DNA from 3 places in the Mycobacterium sp. DBP42 genome. Region 2 is predicted to be linked to each of the others. Evidence: predicted binding sites of a transcription regulator. Region 2 holds the regulator's gene; each other region holds the start of a gene.
What was found. The regulator LexA, encoded in region 2, represses DNA repair genes until DNA is damaged. The targets are predictions, from matches to a motif close to CGAACANNTGTTCG.
Positions count from the first base shown of each region.

Region 1: a site for LexA is predicted at 956-969, ahead of cofD (2-phospho-L-lactate transferase). Genes of this name have one in related genera too.
Region 3: a site for LexA is predicted at 1,022-1,035, ahead of E0T84_RS23710 (HNH endonuclease signature motif containing protein). Genes of this name have one in related genera too.

Region 1 is NZ_VCMY01000009.1:22,179-24,445, reverse strand. Features, by position in the region: gene E0T84_RS11780 (metallopeptidase family protein) at 24-446, shown strand; gene E0T84_RS11775 (WhiB family transcriptional regulator) at 493-882, opposite strand; gene cofD (2-phospho-L-lactate transferase) at 1,176-2,171, shown strand; gene E0T84_RS11765 (coenzyme F420-0:L-glutamate ligase) at 2,180-2,267, shown strand, end outside.
Region 2 is NZ_VCMY01000011.1:59,822-62,088, forward strand. Features, by position in the region: gene E0T84_RS13485 (LGFP repeat-containing protein) at 1-771, shown strand, start outside; gene lexA (transcriptional repressor LexA) at 842-1,561, opposite strand; gene E0T84_RS13495 (LysM peptidoglycan-binding domain-containing protein) at 1,803-2,267, shown strand, end outside.
Region 3 is NZ_VCMY01000033.1:38,426-40,692, forward strand. Features, by position in the region: gene E0T84_RS23700 (LuxR family transcriptional regulator) at 1-169, opposite strand, end outside; gene E0T84_RS23705 (DinB family protein) at 257-787, opposite strand; gene E0T84_RS23710 (HNH endonuclease signature motif containing protein) at 1,040-2,267, shown strand, end outside.

The sequences.
Region 1 (2,267 bases), on a different contig from region 2:
GGCGATCGCGTCGCGGCCGCGATATGCGCGGGCCGCTGCTTCCGCGCTCGGTTCCCGGGTGGCGCAGCCGGGCCGAGCGGTTCGACATGGCGGTACTGGAGGCCTACGAACCGATCGAACGGCGTTGGGCGTCGCGGCTGCGTGAACTCGACGTCGCCGTCGATGAGATTCCGCGGATGTCCCCGAAAGATCCGGACAGTGTGCAGTGGCCGCCCGAGGTCATCGCCGACGGGCCGATCGCGCTGGCCCGACTGATACCGGCTGGGGTCGACGTCAGAGGGAATGCGACCCGGGCTCGAATTGTCTTGTTCCGCAAGCCCATCGAGCGCCGGGTCAAAGGATCCGATGAGCTGGCTGATCTGCTGCATGAAATCCTGGTGGCCCAGGTGGCCACCTATCTGGGAGTGGAACCGTCAGTCATCGACCCAACGATCGACGACGACTGACGTCGAGCGCCACACCCTGCGATGAAGCGCTCTGCCGACAGGAGCGTCAGATGATGCCGCGTTTGAGCCGGCGACGCTCCCGCTCGGACAACCCTCCCCAAATACCGAAGCGTTCATCGTGTGCGAGCGCGTACTCCAGGCATGCGTCCTTCACTTCGCAGCCCTGGCAGATGCGCTTGGCCTCGCGGGTAGACCCGCCCTTCTCCGGGAAGAACGCCTCCGGGTCGGTCTGTGCGCACAGCGCACGTTCCTGCCATTGGTCATCTTCGGTTTCCGGATCAACATCGATGTGCTCAGGTACCAAACTCAGCTGAGGTCGTCCGGGAATCCCCAGCGGTGTCGGCCCGGCGTTGATGTGCGGTGCGTTGTCTACCGAGCCGAGTAGCCGGTTGTCGAACCGGACCACACGATCGAAATCGCCGCTCTCATAAGACATTATCCCCCGCCTCCTCACTCGGTCTCGTAGATCCTAAGTGGAGCCCCACTATTGCGATGTGCGGTCACCCATTCGAACAGTTGATCGAATCTCGGTCCGCGACACCGGAATCGGTCACCAACCGGGAAATGACACATCTGTGATTACACACGTGTTAGCTGCCGGGGTCAAGCGCCAGGACGCGAATTCATACCATCTCGTAATGTCAAATCGGCGCGTCGCGACATCGGCGTGTCCTGCCCGTGACGACGTCGTTTCCATCCGCGCGCCATGAGCGCTTAGGGTCGGACGTTGTGAAGATCACCGTTCTGGTCGGCGGCGTCGGAGGCGCCCGGTTTTTGCTGGGGGTACAGCACCTGTTGGGCCTGGGCCAGTTTGCCGGCGGCGACAGCAAGCATGAACTCACGGCGATCGTGAACGTCGGCGACGACGCCTGGATGCACGGCGTCCGGATCTGCCCGGACCTCGACACGTGCATGTACACCCTGGGCGGCGGTATCGATCCCGAGCGTGGCTGGGGTCATCGGAATGAAACCTGGCACGCCAAGGAAGAACTTGCCGCCTACGGTGTGCAACCCGACTGGTTCGGCCTGGGCGACCGGGACCTGGCCACCCACCTGGTCCGCACCCAGATGCTGCGCGCGGGCTATCCGCTGTCACAGGTCACCGAGGCACTGTGCAAGCGCTGGTCGCCAGGGGCGCGGCTGCTGCCGGTCACCGACGACCGCAGCGAGACCCACGTGGTGGTCACCGACCCCGGTCCGGGTGATCAGGCCGGCGTTCGTCACGCCATCCACTTCCAGGAATGGTGGGTGCGGTACCGCGCACAGATACCTTCGCACAGTTTTGCGTTCGTGGGTGCAGAACAGGCAACGGCCGCGCCGGGGGTCACCGATGCCATCGCCGACGCGGACGTGGTGTTGCTGGCACCGTCGAACCCCGTCGTGAGCATCGGACCGATCCTGCAGATCCCCGGGATCCGGGGTGCACTGCGATCGACGAAAGCGCCGGTAATCGGCTACTCCCCCATCATCGACGGAAAACCGTTGCGCGGTATGGCCGATGAGTGCCTTTCCATCATCGGCGTCGAGTCCACCTCGCAAGCCGTCGGACAGCACTTCGGCGCCCGTTCGGGCACCGGAATCCTGGACGGCTGGTTGGTACACGAAGGTGACGACGCCGACATCGAAGGCGTTCAGGTACGCGCGGTGCCGCTGCTGATGACAGACCCGGCCACCACCGCCGAGATGGTGCGGGCCGGCCTGGACCTGGGAGGCGTTGCACTGTGAGCTCGGCGGTGAGCACCGAGCACGGGTCCGCGGACCGCGTCGAGATCCTGCCCGTACCAGGGCTTCCCGAGTTCCGGCCCGGAGATGACCTGGCCG
Region 2 (2,267 bases):
TACGGTGCCGGCGAAGCCGCGACAGCGCGATTCGGCGGGCCGGGCGAGGACGTGGCGAGTGCGGCGGCGTCGCCGTATGACGGCCCCACCGACACCGCGATCCCGGTCAGCCAGTGGGCCGCGCCCCGCGGCCCCGCCATCGGTTACGGAGTCCCGGGTGAGGAGGAGGAACCGCCGGAGGATTCCGCACAGCTGGTCGGGGAGCGCGGCTTCGACGACGATGACGACTTCGACGACTACGAGGACTACGAGGACGACGACTACGAGGACGACGACTTCGGCGACGAGGATCTCGACACGCCCATCGATGCGGACTTCGAAGAAGTTGCCGAGGGCGAGGACACCGACGGCGAAATCGAAGCGGAGCTCGCAGACGACACGTTCGACACCGGGGCGTTCGCGGGGGCGACCGGCGGTGTCCCCGCGGCGCCGGGCTTCTCGACGCTGAGCGGCATGGCCCCGCCGAGCGACCAGGACAATGTCGACACTGCGCCCACCCGGGTGATCACCGAGGCCGAGGCATACAGCAGCACCGAGCCCCACAGCGGGCGCCATGCCGCCATCGAACTGGACGAGATCCCGAGCGCCACGGCCATTCACCTACCGCTGGACGACCCGAATCGTGCGCCGGAGGGCTACCCGATCAAGGCCGACACCAAGACCGGCCGATACTGGGCACCCGACAGTAGTGAGTATGACGATGCGGTCGCCGAGATTTGGTTCGCCAGTGAGGAATTCGCGCGCACCAACGGTTTTGTCCGAACCGACTGACCCAGCGTCCACGGGCTGAGCTACCGGGCTCCGGCCGCCTTTCGGTGCGGCCGGCCCGGCCATCGGTCCGTCAGATCTTGCGAATCACGGTGACGACCTTGCCGAGCACCGCTGCGTCGTTACCGGGGATCGGCTCGTATGCCGGGTTGTGCGGCATCAGCCAGACCTGACCGCGGGTCCGCTTGAACGTCTTGACGGTGGCTTCGCCGTCGATCATGGCTGCCACGATGTCACCGTTGTCGGCCACGCTCTGCTGGCGCACCACCACCCAGTCGCCATCGCAGATGGCCGCATCGACCATCGAGTCTCCGACGACCTTGAGCAGGAACAGCGAGCCCTCACCGACCAGTTCGCGGGGCAGGGGGAAGACATCCTCGACGGCCTGCTCGGCCAGGATGGGACCGCCCGCGGCGATGCGCCCGAGCACCGGAACGAAGGTCGGCTCGGGTAGTGCATCGGAACCGGTCACGTCGGTCGAGACCACCGCGGCGGCCGGATCCTCCGCACCGCGCACGTCGACCGCACGCGGCCGGTTGGGGTCGCGTCGGAGATAGCCCTTGCGTTCCAGGGTGCGCAACTGATGGGCGACCGACGAGGTCGAGGTGAGGCCGACCGCGTCCCCGATCTCGCGGATGCTGGGTGGGTAGCCGCGACTGGTCACCGATGCGCGGATGACGTCGAGAATCGTCCGTTGCCGGTCGGTGAGGCCCCCCTCGGCCCGGCGTGGACCCGCGCCGTCCGATTCGGCCGGGGTGTCGGTGCTGCCGTCCCTGCTGCGGTCGTCGCTCATGAGGCCGAATGTAGTCGTTGTTCGAACATTAATCAAACATGTGTTCGACGTGTGTTGTGGGCGTGTCTGCAGGTGGGTGCGGCGTGCGCCGCTGTCAAGGGGTGGGCGGGCCTGGTGGCCCGAACTTGTCGGTGGGCTGTTCTATCGTTTGGCAACAGTTCGATCACATGTTCTATCAATCGAACACTTGAGCGACTATGTTCGAACACAAGAGCGAAACGTCTCACCGAAAGGCAGTCAGATGGCGATCATCGATATCCCCGCCGATAGCCGTTCCCGCGCTGTTCGGGCCACTCCGCGGTCGCAGGGCCCCCGCGCCCAGTTCGGCGCTGGTGCTCCCAGGCCGTTGCGCCGGGTCCAGCGGCCCTCGCCCACGCGTCCCGCCGGCGGTTCGGTTCGCTACCGCGGGACCGGGGTGTTGATGTCGCGGGCGTCCCACCGCAGCCGGCCCATCACCCCTGTGACGACCGTCTTGTTGGCACTGGTGGCAGCCGGCATCACGATCTGGCTGGGTTTGGTGGCCCAACTCGGCGGGGTGATGGGAACCGACCCCGGCACGACTCCGACCGAACTCGCGGTGGTGCAGGTGAAGTCGGGGGAGACGCTGCAGCAGGTGGCCCGGCGCGTCGCCCCCGACGCCCCGGTCGCCCGGGTCGTCGAGCAGATCCGCGATCTCAACCAGCTCGAATCCGCGGCGCTGGACGCA
Region 3 (2,267 bases), on a different contig from region 2:
TTTCACGGCCATCGGCGCCCGCTGTCGAAAGTGCTTCGCGGGCGATACGGCTCTTGCCGACCCCGGCAGTCCCGTAGATCACGATGCCGGACAGTTCGATGGAATCCAGCGCGGTGTCGATCAGCCGGGTCTCCTCCAACCGCCCCGTCAGCGGCCAAGCGAGTCGCACGCATCGAGATTAGGCCGACGCCCGGTCGTTAGCAGCGTTAACGACGAACTTCGACGCTGCCTGAATGCGGGTCGACCCGAAGCGTGCTCAGCGGCCGGTCGCGCCGTCGATCAGTTCGCGCAGAATGTCGGCGTGACCCGCGTGGCGGCCGGTCTCTTCGATCATGTGGGTGAGGGCCCAACGGACGCTGGGCGCGGGCCGTCCGGCATGCGGCCGGGGAACAGGCGCCGCGAGGTCGGTACAGCCGTCGAGCACCTCGTTGGCGCGCTCGACGGTGTCGCGGTAGCGGGCCACCACATCGGCGACGGTGTCCGACGGTCCGACCGCGAACGTCGCAGGCCAGTCGGTGACGTCCTCACCCAGGAAGATCCAGCGTTCGACGTTGGTCAGGTGATTCAGCACCCCGAGCAGCGTTGTGCCCGACGGCACCGGAGACGACCGGGCCATTGGCTCAGGCACACCGTCGACCTTCCCGGCGATCGATGTGCGGAGGTAATCGAGAAACCCACGGAGAACCTCGGTTTCGCTGTTCCCGGTCCGTGGCGGCGGATTGTCGTTCCTCCTGCGCTGACTTGTGTGCACGATGCCCAGTATCAGCGCGACTGCCTCTTGAGACATGGATCTTGCTGTCCGGGCAAACGCGGCTCAGCCAGCGAGCGCCGGGAACTCAGCAGATGCACCGTGACTGCCCGGACCACCTTCGGCAGCGCTACGGGACGGGCTTCGGACTGCGATGACACGCAATCACGGCAAGCGCCACCACGACGCCGACGAGATTTACGAATCGCGATGATCGAAACTTTGGCCACTGTGGCCACACCGGTCCCAAACTGCGATTTCTTGTCAGTGTATCGAACTAGTGTTCGATACATGAACGTCGGCTTGGCCCACACCCGCGAGGCAGTGCAGACCGCGCTGGCCGGCCACCGCGCCGCAACCTCGACATTGGCCGACGTTGATTTCAGCGGACTCGACACCGAGGAGTTGTTGGCCATCCAGTCAGAACGCGAGCAGCAGGCCCGCAAGGAGGCCACGATCGATCACCGCATCCAGTCGGCGCTGATGGCCCGCACCAGCCCGCATGAGATCGGCGGCAAATCCTGGACCGATGTTCTTGCCACCCGGATGCGCATCAGCCGCAAGGAAGCCTCACGCCGCGTCGCAGCAGCTGAGGACCTAGGTCCGCGATACAGCCTCACCGGCGAGGTGCTGGCGCCGGCGCTGCCCGCCTGCGCCCACGCGCTGAGGTCCGGATCGATCAGCACCGAACACATCACGATCATCGGCCACACCGTGGCCAAGGCGGAGAACTACGTCAGCACAGCCGAACTCGCACAGATCGAATCGGATCTGGTGGCCGCGGCCACCCGAGACACGCCCGAAGCACTGAAAGCGGCCGCCGACAAACTGCTGTATCTGCTCAACCAGGACGGCGACAGCCCCGACGTCGCGGCCCACCTACGCGGGCTGCGGATCGGCAAACAAGACGCCGACGGGTTGGTGCATGTGCAGGGTTGGCTGGACCCCGAGACAGCGTCGTATCTGACCACGGTCACCGGCGTATGGGGCCAGCCCGGCATCAACAATCCCAGCGATCAAGAACCGGTCCACAATCCCACACCCAACCCACTCGACATCCCCGACACCGATGAGTCCGAGGTCGTTGATCCGGAGATCTCCGGCGCCGACACGGGCCCCGAGCAGCAAGACCGGCAAGACCAGCAGGCCGCCGCCGACCGTGACACCCGAACCCAGGCCCAGCGCAACCACGACGCACTCAAAGTCGCACTGCGCGAACTGCTGATGTCAAAACGGCTCGGCCGGCATGGCGGTCTGCCGGTCACCGTGGTGGTCTCCACGACCTTGGCCGAGCTGGAAACCGGCGCCGGCATCGCGGTCACCGGTTCGGGTATCCGACTGCCGATGAAAGACCTCATCAGGTTGGCATCGCACAGCTTCCACTACCTGATCATCTACGACCACTACACCGCCGAACCGCTCTACATGGCCCGCACCAAACGATTGGCCACCAAAGCACAACGCCTGCTGCTCTACAACCGCGACCGAGGCTGCACCCGCCCCGGCTGCACCGCCCCGG